DNA from 3 places in the Streptomyces sp. RLB3-17 genome. Region 2 is predicted to be linked to each of the others. Evidence: riboswitches for the same ligand, from Rfam matches in the RefSeq annotation. Region 2 holds a riboswitch; each other region holds the start of a gene.
What was found. A riboswitch is a leader RNA that binds a small molecule or an ion and turns the genes downstream of it on or off. The one in region 2 is predicted to bind cobalamin.

Region 1 (4,899 bases), 1.5 Mb from region 2:
CGGTGGAGTACGACCTGGTGGAGCTCGTACGTCTGCGGGCCCTGCTGTTCGAGAACCTCGGCGGTCACTTCTTCAGCCCCGCGTCGGCGGACGACGACTGGCTGGACGCCCTGGCCGTGGTGCTGAAGGAACAGCTGACCGCGGATGCCGTGCGCATCCTCGTGGTGGACGGTGACGGTGACCGGGACGGTGACAGCGACGGCGACCGTGGCCTGGCCGCCTGTGGGATCGCCACCATCGAGCAGCGGTTGCCCGGCCCGCATCTGCGCAACGGCCGGATCGGGCATGTGATCGGCGTGGTCACCGACCCGTCGTACCGGCGCCGCGGTCACAGCCGCTCGATCATGCGGAGCCTGCTCGACTGGTTCGAGGAACGTGAGGTCGCCCGAGTGGACCTGTACGCCTCCGCCGAGGGCGAACCGCTGTACCGCGAACTCGGCTTCACCAACCACCCCGACCCCGCGTTGTACTGGCGCCCGTGAGTCACCGGCCTCCGTGCGGGCGCGGGGCTTGTGGTGCGGTGGGTCGCCGGCGGGCCGGGAAAGTGGTGGGCGTGCTCTCCCGGCCCGCCGTACGGGCTCAGGACGCGGACAGCTCCGTGCGGACCGTCCGGGCCGCGGTGACCAGGTTCTCCAGCGAGGCCCGGGTCTCGGGCCAGGCGCGGGTCTTCAGGCCGCAGTCGGGGTTGACCCACAGTCGTTCCGCGGGGATGGCCTCAAGTCCCCTGCGCAGCAGAGACGCCGCCTCGTCAGCGCCGGGTACGCGTGGGGAGTGGATGTCGTACACGCCGGGTCCGGCCTCGCGCGGGTAGCCGTGTCCGGCGAGTTCGCGGGCGACCTGCATGTGGGAGCGGGCGGCCTCCAGGCTGATGACGTCGGCGTCGAGGTCGTCGATGGCCTGGACGATGTCGCCGAACTCGGCGTAGCACATGTGGGTGTGGATCTGGGTGTCCGGGCGTACGCCCGCGGTGGTGAGGCGGAACGCCTCGGTGGCCCACGCCAGATACTCCGGATGGTCGCAGGCGCGCAGGGGCAGGGTCTCGCGCAGCGCGGGTTCGTCCACCTGGATGACCGAAGTCCCGGCAGCCTCGAGGTCGTTCACCTCGTCGCGCAGGGCGAGGGCGACCTGTCGGGCGGTGTCGGCGAGGGGCTGGTCGTCACGGACGAAGGACCAGGCGAGCATGGTGACCGGGCCGGTGAGCATGCCCTTGACCGGCTTGGTGGTGAGGGACTGGGCGTACGTCGTCCAGCGCACCGTCATCGCTTCCGGGCGGGAGATGTCGCCGGCCAGGATCGGCGGGCGTACGTAGCGGGTGCCGTAGGACTGGACCCAGCCGTGCTGCGTGGCGAGGTACCCGGTGAGCTGTTCGGCGAAGTACTGGACCATGTCGTTGCGTTCGGCCTCGCCGTGCACGAGGACGTCGAGGCCGGTCTTCTCCTGGAAGGAGATCACCTCGCCGATCTCGGCCCTGATGCGGTCCTCGTATCCGGCGCTGTCGATCCGTCCCGCGCGCAGGTCCGCCCGCGCGGTGCGCAGTTCGGTGGTCTGCGGGAAGGAGCCGATGGTGGTGGTCGGCAGCAGGGGCAGCCGCAGGTGGGCGCGCTGGGCGGCGGCCCGCTCGCGGTAGGGCTGGGAGCGGCGGCCGTCGGTGGCCGTGACGGCCGCGGTGCGGGCGCGTACCGCGGGGTCGTGGGTGAGCGCCGAGCCGGCGCGCGAGGCCAGGTCGGCCCGGTTGGCGGCGAGTTCGGCCGCGATGGTGTCGGTGCCGCCCCCGAGGCCCTTGGCGAGGGTGACGATCTCGGCGGTCTTCTGGCGGGCGAAGGCGAGCCAGCGCAGGATCTGCGGCTCGATGTCCCGCTCGGCGGTGGCGTCGAGCGGGACGTGCAGCAGCGAGCAGGAGGCGGCCACGTCGACCCGGTCGGCCAGTCCGAGCAGGGTGCCGAGGGTGGCGAGGGACTTCTCCAGGTCGTTGACCCAGATGTTGCGCCCGTTGACGACACCGGCGACCAGACGCTTGCCGGGCAGTCCGCCCACGGCGGCGAGCGCGTCCAGGTTGGCGGCGGCGGCCTCGGTGAAGTCGAGCGCCAGGCCCTCCACCGGAGCCTTGGCGAGCACGGGCAGCGCGTCACCGAGCCGGTCGAAGTACGAGGCGACCAACAGCTTCGGGCGGTCGGTGAGCCCGCCCAGGTCGCGGTAGGCGCGTGCGGCGGCGTTCAGCTCGGCGGGCGTACGGTCCTGGACCAGGGCCGGCTCGTCGAGCTGCACCCACTCGGCGCCGGCCGTGCGGAGGTCGGTGAGGACTTGGGCGTACACGGGCAGCAGCCGGTCGAGGAGCGTCAGCGGATCGAAGTCCGCGGCCACACCCGGCGCGGGCTTGGCGAGCAGGAGATAGGTGACGGGGCCCACGAGGACGGGGCGCGCGGTGAGGCCGAGGGCGAGGGCTTGGCCCAACGCGGCGACCTGCTGGGTGGAATCGGCCGTGAAGGCGGTGTCGGGACCCAACTCGGGCACCAGATAGTGGTAGTTGGTGTCGAACCACTTCGTCATCTCCAGCGGCGCCGCGTCCTGGGTGCCGCGCGCCATCGCGAAGTAGCCGTCCAACGCGTCGGCCTCGACGGCGGCGCGGTGGCGTTCGGGGATCGCGCCGACCATGACGCTGGTGTCCAGGACGTGGTCGTAGTACGAGAAGTCGCCGGTGGGTACCTCGTGGATGCCGGCCTCGGCCAGCTGCCCCCAGTTGGTCCGGCGCAGTTCGGTGGCGGTGGCCCGGAGGGCGTCGGCGTCGACGCGGCCCTTCCAGTAGCCCTCGATCGCCTTCTTCAGCTCCCGGCCCTGTCCCTGGCGGGGGTAGCCGTACACGGTGGCCCGTGCCGCCGCGGCTGCGGACTTCGCTGTCACGGAAATCTCCTTCGCGAGATATCTCCCTGGGATCCCGGGACGGGACGAGGGCGCGAAGGGGTGACGAACCGGACGGGAACGACCCCCACGCGGCTCAGCGCGGTCGTCCGCCCGATAGATACGCCGACCCGCCCACGAGGTCACCGGGATGTCCGCGCACGAGGGGTCGCGCGCGGGCAACGGGCAGGTCTTCGGACTCGCGGGCACATCCTTCGGACGGAGGACACCTAGTGGCCGTCGCTTCCCAGGTCCTGTTCACCGGACCCAGTGCGTATGACGGCGGTCGTTCCCACTCACCGCTGCGGGGCAGTCCCGGATTCCCACCGGGTTCCCTCTTGCGACGCATCCCGCCTGGCGGACGGGGCGAACCAGTTGCACAGGCCAGCCTATGGGGCACTCACCCGGCGCGGCGGATCACGTCCGGCATTCGGACGGTGAGCCGGGACACACGGTCCGGGCTCCTCGGCCCGGTCGCGCCGGGATGCTCACTCCTGGCCGTACACGTGGAACCCGCGGCCGGTCTTGCGGCCCAGCAGCCCCGCCTCCACCATCCGCTGGAGCAGCGGGGGCGGCGCGTAGAGGGGTTCCTTGAACTCGTCGTACAGGGACTCCGCGATCGAGGCGACGGTGTCGAGGCCGATCAGGTCGGCCAGTTTCAGCGGGCCCATGGGGTGGGCGCAGCCCAGTTCCATACCCGTGTCGACGTCGGCGGCGGAGGCGAAGCCGGACTCCGTCATGCGGACGGCCGACAGCAGGTAGGGGATGAGCAGGGCGTTGACGACGAAGCCGGCGCGGTCCTGGGAGCGGATGACGGTCTTGCCCAGGGTCCGGGTGGCGAAGTCCTCGACGGCGCCGACCGTTTCGGGGGCTGTGTGCAGGGAGGTCACGACCTCCACCAGCGGCAGCACGGGCACGGGGTTGAAGAAGTGCAGGCCGAGGACGCGGTCGGCGCGGCGGGTCGCCCTGCCGAGGCGCATGACGGGCAGGGAGGAGGTGTTGCTCGCCAGGACCGCGTCCGGGGACTCGACGATCTTGTCCAGCGCGGTGAAGATCTCCGTCTTGGCGTCGACGTTCTCCACGACGGCCTCGACGACGAGCTGCCGGTCGGCCAGGTCTTCGAGGCTGCCGGAGAAGACCAACCGGTCGAGCGCGTCCCGTGCCGCGGCTCGCGCCAGCTTGCCGCGCTCCACCGCGCGGTCCAACGAGGCCGCCACCCGGTCGCGTGCGGCGCGGGCGGCGACCGCGTCCACCTCGCACACGACGGTGTCCAGCCCGGCCCGCGCGCACACTTCGGCGAGAAGTACAGGCCGAAGTCGACGAGGGAGGCGGGCACGGGTCGGCCGTCGAACTCCAGGTGCTCCTCCGTCAGGTGCCAGCCGCGCGGGCGCACCATGATGGTGGCGAGCCGTTCGCCCAGCCGGTACTCCTTGCCCTCCTCGGCGGTGAAGTCGATCCGGCGGTCGATGGCATCGAGCAGGTTGAGCTGACCGCCGATGACGTTGTCCCAGGTGGGTGAGGTGGCGTCCTCGAAGTCCGCCATCCACACCCGGGCTCCGGAGTTGAGCGCGTCGACGGTCGTACGGCGGTCGGGCGGCCCGGTGATCTCCACGCGGCGGTCGGTCAGTCCGGGAGCCGGCGCGGCCACCCGCCAGGTGAGGTCGGCACGGACGGCGGCGGTGGCGAGGGGGACGTCGAGCGGGGCTCCGGCCGCGAGCCGTATGGCCTGCCGCCTGCGTTCCTTCAGGAGTTCCTGGCGACGTCCGACGAAGGCGTCGGCGAGACGGCCGAGGAAGTCCAGGGCGGCGGGGGTGAGGATCTCGTGGTGCCGGTCGCCCGGTGCCGCGAGGACGCGGACGGGGCGGGTCGGTGCGCTGGTGGACATCAGGATCTCCTGATCGGGGGGAGGGGGGAGGGGGAGCGGAACGGGAGCCGGACGGGACGGTCGCCCGGCTTCCGCCCGGTCATGGGAGGGTGCGCGCGGGCGACCTTGCGGGGCCTAGT
Region 2 (4,899 bases):
GGCGCCCGGGAGCGACTTCAACAGCCGCGCCGGGTTCGCGAGGGCGTTCGCCGCGCCGACGCAGATGAGGAGCGTGGCCAGTTTCAGGCCGTCGTACAGCGCGAAGAGCAGGCCCTCGGCGGTGACCCGGCCGCCGACACGGATGCCCTGGGCCCAGTGGGGGAGGGGGAGTTCGGGGAGGGTGACGAGGAGGTGGGTGCCGGGGACGGGGGAGCCGAGGAAGACGGCGAACGCGAGCCGGATGCCGAGGACGGCGATGCCGAGTTTGACGAACGCGGTGTAGGAGTGGGCCCAGGGCGCGTCGGTCCTGCGGGCGGCCACCACGTAACCGGCCACGGCTATGAGGAGGGCGAGCAGGAGGGGGTTGGTGGTGCGGGAGGCGGCGGTTCCCAGGCCCAGGGCCCAGATCCACCAGGCCCCTGGGGGGAGGGCGTTGGAACGGTGTGCCTTCGGCGCGCGCGTCATCGTCGGTCGCCGTACTCAGGGCCGGCGGCGGCGGGTCTGCCAGACTGCCGCCCCGCCGAGCGCGGCGACCGCGACGACTCCCGCGAGCAGGCCGAGCGACGGGCCGTGCCGGGTCGGTTCGGACGTGGCGTCGGTGTTGTCCTTGGTGCCGGCTTTCGCGGTGGTGGCGGGCGCGGTGTGTGACGTCGCGACCTGGTCGCCGCAGCCCTTCCCCGGGTAGCCCGAGATGGCGCACAGGAGGGCGTTGGTGTCGTAGCGGAGAGGCTTGGCGACCGTCGCGAGGGCCTCGGCCGTGGTCGCGTCGGCGGGGACGCGGGCACAGACCGTCCGCGGTGCGGGCGGCGTCTCGCCGCCCGGGGCGTCCGCGGTCGTGCCCGAGTCGATGACGAGGGCCACCCGCTTGTGGCCCGCCTGGGCGGGCGTCTTCGCGCAGATGGACGCGAAGTCGGCGTGGCCGCGTGGCTTGGAGGCGTCCTGCGAGTCCGCGCTCACCGCGAAACGGAAGCCCTGTACGTCGCCGTCGGACGGTCGCGCGGTCGACGGGCCCTGCGTCGCGTAATTCCACTTCCCGCCGGTCAGGTCCCAGAACGACCAGTAGCGGTAGCCGACGGCTTGAGCCTGTCCCGCGCCGCCGATGACGAGGAGGAGCAGGGACAGGACCAGCGCGTACGTCCGACGGCGGTTCACGGCTGCTGCTTCTTGTTGCGGGCGCTGATCAGGAAGCCGATGCCGATGCCGCCGACGAGACCGACGCCGATGATCCACCAGACGCTGACGCCGCTGTCGTCCTTCTTCTTCGCGGCTTCCGCGGCGGACGCGGACGCCGTGGGTTCCGCAGGGAGGGACGCGGGCGCGGGGCCGGTGGCGTTGAGCTGCTTGACGAGGTCCTGGCCGCCGAAGTCGCGCGGGTCGAACGTCGCCGCGTCGGCGGCGAGGACGAGCTGCGCGTACGCGGCGGGTCCGGACTGCTCGGCCCACTGCGCGGAGTGGGTCTCCAGCCAGCGCATCGCGTCGGCCGCCTTGTCGCCGTGCCCGGCGGTCGCGAGCGCGACGACCGCGTCCGCCGTGTTGCCGTAGTCGGGCTGGTTCTTGGCGCCGGGCATCACCGACGTGAGGTGGTGGTCCTTGGCGAGCGCCTTGACGAGGTACGCGGCACCGTTCTGGGCCGCCCGCTGGGGGCTGTCGGCGGCCTTGCAGGAGAGGGGGTCGGCCACGGGCTTCAGGGGCTCACCGGCGAGGCCCTTGCCCAGGGCTCCGACCACGGCCGCCGCCGTCGCGTCCGCGTTGGCCGCGAGCTTGCCCTTCTTGTCCGGCTGGTAGGCGAACGCGCCCCCGTCGGTCCCGCCGCACGGGATCGACAGCTTGACGAGGGCGTCGTACGGCGACTTGCCGCCCTTGGAGACGTCCGCCGGCTTGGTGCCCATCGCCGCCAGTGCCCCGATCACCACGGACGTGGAGTTCGCGTCGCTCGCGCCGCCCGCCGTGTAGCCCCAGCCGCCGTCCTTGTTCTGCACGGACTTCAGCCACGCGACGGCCTTGCCCGTCTCGCCGCCGTGGCCGCCGAGCGCGGCGAGGGCCTGTACGGCCGCCGAGGTGCTGTTGGTGTCGACCATCGTCTTGGCGTCGCACTTCGCTGCCGCGTCGGCGCGGTATGCCGCGAACGCCCCGCTCGCGCACTGCTGCCCGGCCAGCCAGTCGACGGCCTTCGCCGCGGGCTTCACACCGACGGTGTGCTGGGCGAGCAGCGCGAGGGACTGCCGCCAGACGCCGTCGTAGGTGGGGTCGGAGGTGCCGTAGAGGCCGGAGGGTATCGCCGGGGCGGGCGAAGGCGAGGCGCCCTCGGCCACGGCGGCCGGGGCCAGGGCCGTACCGATCACTACGGTGGCGGCCAGTACCGCGGCGCTGCGGCGAACAATCATGACTCTCCCTGCGGAAGCCGGGCAGCACCGGGCGCAGGCTTGGCCCCGAGCGGCTCCGGCCCCGTATCCCTCGACGGTGCCGGCCACCGACGGGCTGCCGGTGGCACGAGCCGGTCACGTCCCGCACGAGGCGATCCGGCTCGCCACCCCTGCGGGTGGCTCACGGTTGCGGGTCAGCGCCGGAATTGCACCGGCTTCTCCGCGTACGGGTGTGATGACGACCTGCTCACTGTACCGGCCCGTAGGAATCGCCTGAGGAGTGGCTGTGCGGCCCCCTCGCGGGCCTATGCTGCGCTCGCGACGTGCTCTGTTCGAACACGTCGGAATTCGCCGGTCCCGGGGGGGACTTGGAGTCAGGGGGGACACGAAGATGCGCGGCACTGTGGACGAGAAAGCTCAGTCGTGCCCGGAATGCAGCACTGAGGTGCGCACCGACCCGCGGTTCACGGCGTGGTGTGCGGCCTGCGGATGGAATGTGGATCCCGGCGAGCCGGAAGAGAGACCGGGGCGGCTGGAGGGACTGCGGCGGTCGCTGGCCCGGCGGCACGGGGAGGCACTGCTGGCCGAGGTGTCGGCCGACGGCGATCCGCGTCCGCGCCGCGATACGGCCGCTGTCCTGGCGTACGCCGTCGCGCTGGCCATCCACGGCGCCACGATCGCCCTGCTCGGCACGGGGGTCCTGCTGGTGATACTCGGCTGGGGCACCGCTCTGCCGGTGGTGGGAGTGATCCTTCTCCTGCTGGCCTGGCTCCTTCGGCCCCGCTTCGGACGGCTGCCGGACGACGCGCCCGTGCTGCACCGGGCCGAGGCGCCCCAGCTGTTCGCCCTCGTCGACGAGATCGCCTCCGTCGTCGGTACGACCGGGGTCCACGCCATCGCCCTGACGACCGACGTCAACGCGAGCGTGACCACGTACGGAGCGCGCCGGCGCCGACTGCTGGCCATCGGGCTCGGGCTCTGGGAGATCACCACCCCGCAACAGCGGATCGCGCTGCTCGGACACGAACTCGGTCACTACGCCAACGGGGACACCCGGCAGGGACTGGTCATCGCCAACGCGCTCCAGTCCCTGGCCACATGGCGCTATCTGATGCGCCCGATCTCTCACCCCACCGTCCCCGAGATGGCGCTCAACGTGCTCTATCTGCTGCCCTACGGAGCCGCCCAGGGCCTGCTGATGCTGCTCGACCAGCTGACGATGCGCGCGAAGCAGCGCGCCGAGTACCTGGCCGACGCCGCCGCGGCCCGGGCCGGTTCCAGCGAGGCCGCCGTGGCGCTCATGGACCGCCTCCTCGTGACCGACTCGGCGGAGACCCTGCTGCTCCGCATGTCCAACGTCGGCCAGGTGATCCGGGCCCAGGACGCGGAGCGTCGCGAGCCGTGGCGCGATCTGTGGGACCAGCTGGCCGCCCACGTGGACTCGATCCCCGAGCACGAGTACGAGCGCCAGCGCCGCGTCGGAATCCTGCGCGGACACAGCGTCGACTCCACCCACCCACCGACGCACCTGCGCCGGGCCTGCCTGCTCGCCAGGCCCGCCGTGGCCGCCGCGGTGGTCACGGACGACGAACGACAGCACGCCCTCGACACCGAACTGGCCCCGCCCCGAGCCCGCCTCGCCCGCCACGTACTCGCCCGGTAGGAGCGGATGGCGGCGGTACCCGGATAGGTTCGGCGGCATGAGGACGGGGAGACTGATCGGTTCGGGTCGTTCGGCGGATGTGTTCGAGGTGGAGGGGGAGCGGGGCTGGGTGGTGCGGCGCGACCGGGACGGGTGGGGGGACGCGTCGGCCGAGGCGGCGGTGATGGAGTACGTGCGGGGGCATGGGTATCCGGCGCCGGCCGTGCGGGCGGCGAGCCGGACCGAGATGGTGATGGAGCGGCTTTCGGGGCCGACCATGCTGGCGGCGTTCGAGACGGGGGAGATCGGCGCGCGGGAGGGTGGTGGCGTGCTCGCCGGACTGCTGCGCGCGCTGCACGCCGTGCCCGGTCGGGGTTCCGGCGACGCGGGCGTCCGCGTACTGCACCTGGATCTGCACCCGGACAACGTGATGCTCACCCCGGACGGCCCGAAGGTCATCGACTGGTCCAACGCCGAGGACGGGCCGCCCGGCCTGGACTGGGGCATGTCCGCCGTGATCCTCGCGCAGGTCGCCGTCGGCGGTGAGGTCTACGCGGAGTTGGCCCGCGAGACGCTGGTCGCGATGCTCGACGGGAACGCGGACCGGGTGACGGAGGAGGGGCTCGCGGAGGCGCGGGTGCGGCGGGCCGCCAATCCGACCATGAGCGCACACAAGGTCCAACTCCTCGGGAGCGCCGAGAAGTTGATCCGGACGTTGCTCCTCTGAGTGGTGTGGCGCCAGATGTCTCGCACCAACGGCATCGGTCACGGCACGGGTGTCGGAATGGTTGCCTCCGTGGGCTGGCACAGGACCAGGGCGAGATCGTCGGCGAGGGCGGCTCCGGTGTGGGCGAGCAGGCGGGCGTGCAGGGACCGCAGGGCCTCGTCGGGGAG
Region 3 (4,899 bases), 660 kb from region 2:
CACGCTTGCCGCCCAGGAGTCGTACGACGGCGATGTCCGCGCCCTCGACGAGGGACGGCAGTTCGCCCTCGACCTCCACCCGGGTGGGGTTGCCGATCCGGTACGGGGCGCCGGAGGCACGCGCCGCCAGCAGATCGGTGTCGGCGGTCGACAACAACAACACTGTGCTCATGCGGGCGCTCCCGGTGGAATGAAAGGCAATCCTTGCGGCGCGCCCGACTCGATGAGCCGCCACAGCGCGTCCGTGTCCGCGTGTTCCTCGATCAGATCGCCGAGCCGGTCGAGCTGCTCCTCGCGCAGCGCCGCGAACGACGTGTCGGCGGCCGGCACGAAACGACGGCCCGCGGCGGCCGCCACCTCGCGCAGGAAGGCGCGCCGGAAGCCGTCCGACTCCAGCGAGCCGTGCCAGTGCGTGCCCCAGACGGCACCGACCCGGCAGCCGTCCAAGAACGGTTCACCGCCCGTCACATCGGCGACGCCGTGGTGGATCTCGTAGCCCTCGACGTGCTCGCCGAGCGCCTCCCCGACGGGCCGGGTCAGGGTCTTCTCGCGTGCGAACCGCACGCGGACCGGCAGGAGTCCGAGCCCGTCGACATGACCGGCGCGCGACTCGACCTCGTCCTCGATGTGCTCGCCCAGGACCTGGAAACCGCCGCAGATGCCCAGCACGGGCCGCCCCTCGGCGGCTCTGCGCAGGATGGCGTCCGCGAGTCCGCGCTCGCGCAGCCACTCCAGCGCCTTCACCGTCCCCCGGGTCCCGGGGACGACGACGAGGTCGGCGTCGGCCAGCTCCTCGGCCCGGTCCACGAACCGCACGACGACACCCGGCTCGGCGGCCAGCGCGTCCACGTCCGTGAAGTTGGACATCAGCGGGATCGCGCAGACGGCGACGCGCAGTACGTCCTCACCGACGGGGGAGGTCACTCGGGACTCCCGGACCGCTCCCCGCAGCGACACCCGCAGCCCGTCCTCCTCGTCGATGCCGAGGCCGTGCCGGAACGGCAGGACGCCGTACGTACGCCGCCCGGTGAGGCCGTGGAGCATGTCGAGCCCCGGCTCCAGCAGGGAGACGTCCCCCCTGAACTTGTTGACGAGGAACCCGGCGACGAACTCCTGGTCCTCCCGCGACAGCAGCGTGACCGTCCCGAAGAACGAGGCGAACACACCCCCGCGGTCGATGTCGCCGACGACGAGCACGGGCAGCCGCGCATTGCGCGCGATCCCCATGTTCACGATGTCGGTCCGCCGCAGATTGATCTCGGCAGGACTGCCGGCCCCCTCACAGATCACCGCGTCATACGTGCCCCGCAACTCGGCGAGACAGTCCAGCACGGTGGTGAGGAGGGCTTCCTGCCGCCCCCCGTGGTAGCCGCGCGCGGTCATCTCGCCCACGGGCTTTCCCATGAGGACGACCTGACTGCTCCGGTCGCTGCCCGGCTTGAGCAGCACGGGGTTCATGAGCGCGGTCGGCTCCACCCGGGCGGCCTGCGCCTGCATGGCCTGCGCGCGCCCGATCTCGGCGCCCTCACGCGTCACGAACGAGTTCAGGGACATGTTCTGCGCCTTGAAGGGCGCGACCTTGACGCCCTGGCGCACCAGCCACCGGCAGATCCCGGCGGTCACGACGCTCTTGCCCGCGTCGGAGGTGGTTCCGGCGACGAGCAGCCCGCCGCTCATGACGTACGCCCCTTCCTGAGAAGCCTCTGTACGAGCAGCCGTCCGCCGGCGCTCACGCCGAGGGCGAGCCAGCCGACACGCCGTGACAGCCGTACGGCCCGCTCGATGTCGTCGACGTGCACGGCGCGTCCGGCGCCGTTGAGTTCGGGCCGGTGCTCGACGCGCCCGCCGTAGGAGAGGGTGCCGCCCAGGCGCACCCCGAGCGCCCCCGCGAACGAGGCCTCCACGGGCCCGGCGTTGGGGCTCGGATGCTTGACGGCGTCGGCGCGCCAGGCGCGCAGGGCCCCTCGGGGACTGTCACCCGCGAGGGCGGCGAGCACGGCGGTGAGACGAGCCCCCGGCCACCCGGCGACGTCGTCGAGCCGAGCCGAGGCCCACCCGTACCGCCGGTACCTGGGCGACCGGTGACCGACCATGGCGTCAAGGGTGTTGACGGCCCGAAAGCCCACGAGCCCCGGGACGCCGGCCACGGCACCCCACACCAGGGCGCCCACCACGGCGTCGGAGGTGTTCTCGGCGACGGACTCGACGACGGCGCGCGCGATGCCGTCGGCGCCGAGGGCCTGGGGATCGCGCCCGCACAGATGCGGCAGCCGCTCCCGGGCCGTCTCGATCTCCCCGTCCGCGAGGGCGGCACCGATCGCCCGGGCCTCCCGCCCGAGCGTGGTGCCCCCGACAACGGCCCAGGTGGCGGCGGCCGTCAGCGCGAGGGACGCGGCATGTGAGGGGCGTACGGCACGGGAAGCGGCGGCGGCGAGTCCGGCGGCACCGCCCACACACACAGCGGTGTGCAGCGCGCCCCACCCGCGGTGGTCCCGCCACAGCACCCGCTCCACGGCTGCCGCGCTCCGTCCGAACGCGGCGACCGGATGCCCCCGGCGGGGATCACCGAGCAGCAGGTCACCGAGGAGTCCGGCGGCGGCGCCGTACGCGAAGACGCGATCGGCACGCACGGGGTCAGCCGACCGTCAGGTCGGGTGGAACCATCGCTCGCAGGGCACTTGGGCAGCCGCGCATGGCGTTATGTCCTCACTCAGGGTGTCCGCGCCCTGGTTCGACGAGACCGGCGGGGAGAGTTCCTGGCTCCCGGGGAGTTTCCTTCCCCGGTCACAGTGGCGGGACCGCGCCGGATTCACACCGGCTTCCTCTTCTGTCGCCGTACTTGGCTCCGGCAGTCCACCACGGGTTGGAAGACCCGTCAACTTGCTGTTGACCTGCGCGGGGAGAGTGTGCGAAGGCCCACATACAGGTGGGGTGCGGGACGGTGATCCGTCCCGCACCCCACTCGAAGTGGTGCCCGTTTTGGGTTACTTGCCGACGATCAGGAAGATGCCGTACGCCACCGCCGCGGCGCACGCCGCGAAGCAGACGTACGCGCCGGTGACCGCGAGGGTCGCGGAGCCGCCCTGGGCGGACGCGGACTCGCGCTTGGAGAGGCCGACGATGCCGAGGGTGAAGAGGCCGACGAGGCCGACGGTGGTCACGAGGCTGACTCCGAACACGGAGCCGAGGGCTGCCCAGTCGATGTGCATGCTGTTCTGTCCTTACACCGTGGCCGGGCGGGTGGGCTCCGCGTCCGGGGACGGGATGGTGGTCTTCAGGTCGCCGGACAGGTCGCCGGTGACGGGGCCCGCGGGCGGCGGGGTGACGGCGGCGATCGCGGCGGTGACGACGCCCGCGGGTTCGGCGTCGACGTCGTTGACGTTGTCGACGGTGACCGGCTGGCGGCGGGAGAGCTTCCAGATGGTGCCGGCGCCGGCGACGAGCAGCGCGCCGGTGAGGACGATGCCCCAGGTGCCCTGCTTGGTCAGGAACTCGGCGGAGGCACCGGCCAGACCGGCGGCCGGCAGGGTCAGGCCCCAGGCGACGAACATCCGCGTGGCGGTCGACCAGCGGACCACGCCGCCCTTGCGGCCGAGGCCCGAGCCCATCACGGCGCCGGAGCAGACCTGGGTGGTGGAGAGGGAGAAGCCGATGTGCGAGGAGGCCAGGATGGCCGTCGCGGCGCTGGTCTGGGCGGCGAAGCCCTGCGGCGGCGCGAGGTCCGTGAGGCCCTTGCCCAAGGTGCGGATGATGCGCCAGCCGCCCAGGTAGGTGCCGAGCGCGATGGCCGTACCGGCCGAGACGATGACCCACAGCGGGGGGTTCGAGCCCGGGGCGATGACGCCGCCGGTGACCAGGGCGAGGGTGATGATGCCCATCGTCTTCTGGGCGTCGTTCGTGCCGTGCGCCAGGGAGACCAGGCCGGCGGAGGCGATCTGGCCGGCGCGATAGCCCTTGGCGGTCGCCTTCTCGTCGGCGCGGTTGCCGATCCGGTACGTCAGCCGGGTGGCCAGCATCGCGGCGAGTCCGGCCACGACGGGCGCGGCGACCGCGGGGATCAGCACCTTGGTGACGACGGTCGAGCCGTTCACCGACGACCAGCCGGCCGACATGACCGCGGCGCCGATCAGACCGCCGAACAGTGCGTGGGAGGAACTGGAGGGCAGACCCAGAAGCCAGGTCAGCAGATTCCAGAGGATGGCGCCGACGAGCGCCGCGAAGATCACTTGGACGCGTATGCCCTCTTCGTTGATGATCCCGCCGGAGATCGTCTTGGCGACCTCCACGGAGAGGAACGCGCCGACGAGGTTCAGCACGGCGGACATGGCCACCGCCGTCTTGGGCTTCAGAGCGCCGGTCGAGATGGTGGTCGCCATCGCGTTGGCAGTGTCGTGGAAACCGTTCGTGAAATCGAACACGAGAGCGGTGACGATCACGATTCCGAGGAGGAGCGTGATGTGTTCCATTTACCCAGGCTTCTGTTTGGCGTCAGTGGCAGGTGGACCGTAGGCAACCTGAGTGAACGGAAGATGAACTGGGGCGGGCGCTGGGGTGTCTCAAACGGTGGACCGCCCCTCCGCTTGTGATGACCAGTGTGCGGGAGGGGCGGCCCGACGGTTTACCAGATGTTCGAACGGAGGCGGAATACCGGGTTCCGGCAGGGGTTGTTCGAGGGCTCCTAGCCCGCGGCGAACTGCTTGAGCCGGGTCATGGATCCGTTGAAGAGATTCTGGTCACCCGGGAGCGTGCCGCTGTTGTCGTACTGCCAGAACGTCCAGGTCGACCAGCCGGCCGGCAACGCGCCCGTGTCCGCCGAGTCGTAGCGGGCGAGCCAGAGGGCGTGGTTCGCGGCGAAGGCGCCGCTGCCGCCGGTGCAGGTGTTCCACCAGTGGGTGGTCG

Region 1: another riboswitch for cobalamin. It lies ahead of metE (5-methyltetrahydropteroyltriglutamate--homocysteine S-methyltransferase); the one in region 2 lies ahead of FNV62_RS17735 (prenyltransferase/squalene oxidase repeat-containing protein).
Region 3: another riboswitch for cobalamin. It lies ahead of FNV62_RS14820 (cobalamin biosynthesis protein); the one in region 2 lies ahead of FNV62_RS17735 (prenyltransferase/squalene oxidase repeat-containing protein).

What each region holds. Positions count from the first base shown of each region.
Region 1 is NZ_CP041610.2:2,336,674-2,341,572, reverse strand. Features, by position in the region: gene FNV62_RS10980 (GNAT family N-acetyltransferase) at 1-482, shown strand, start outside; gene metE (5-methyltetrahydropteroyltriglutamate--homocysteine S-methyltransferase) at 580-2,898, opposite strand; cobalamin riboswitch at 3,063-3,286, opposite strand; gene FNV62_RS10970 (3-hydroxybutyryl-CoA dehydrogenase) at 3,384-4,274, opposite strand; partial or broken gene FNV62_RS10965 (malate synthase A) at 4,196-4,780, opposite strand; gene aceA (isocitrate lyase) at 4,895-4,899, opposite strand, start outside.
Region 2 is NZ_CP041610.2:3,830,095-3,834,993, reverse strand. Features, by position in the region: gene FNV62_RS17745 (CbiQ family ECF transporter T component) at 1-465, opposite strand, end outside; gene FNV62_RS17740 (SCO2322 family protein) at 481-1,152, opposite strand; gene FNV62_RS17735 (prenyltransferase/squalene oxidase repeat-containing protein) at 1,149-2,384, opposite strand; cobalamin riboswitch at 2,496-2,625, opposite strand; gene FNV62_RS17730 (M48 family metallopeptidase) at 2,860-4,026, shown strand; gene FNV62_RS17725 (phosphotransferase family protein) at 4,064-4,732, shown strand; gene FNV62_RS17720 (PP2C family protein-serine/threonine phosphatase) at 4,771-4,899, opposite strand, start outside.
Region 3 is NZ_CP041610.2:3,171,126-3,176,024, reverse strand. Features, by position in the region: gene cobN (cobaltochelatase subunit CobN) at 1-172, opposite strand, end outside; gene FNV62_RS14825 (cobyric acid synthase) at 169-1,677, opposite strand; gene FNV62_RS14820 (cobalamin biosynthesis protein) at 1,674-2,630, opposite strand; cobalamin riboswitch at 2,730-2,873, opposite strand; gene FNV62_RS14815 (hypothetical protein) at 2,985-3,209, opposite strand; gene FNV62_RS14810 (inorganic phosphate transporter) at 3,222-4,466, opposite strand; gene FNV62_RS14805 (lysozyme) at 4,679-4,899, opposite strand, start outside.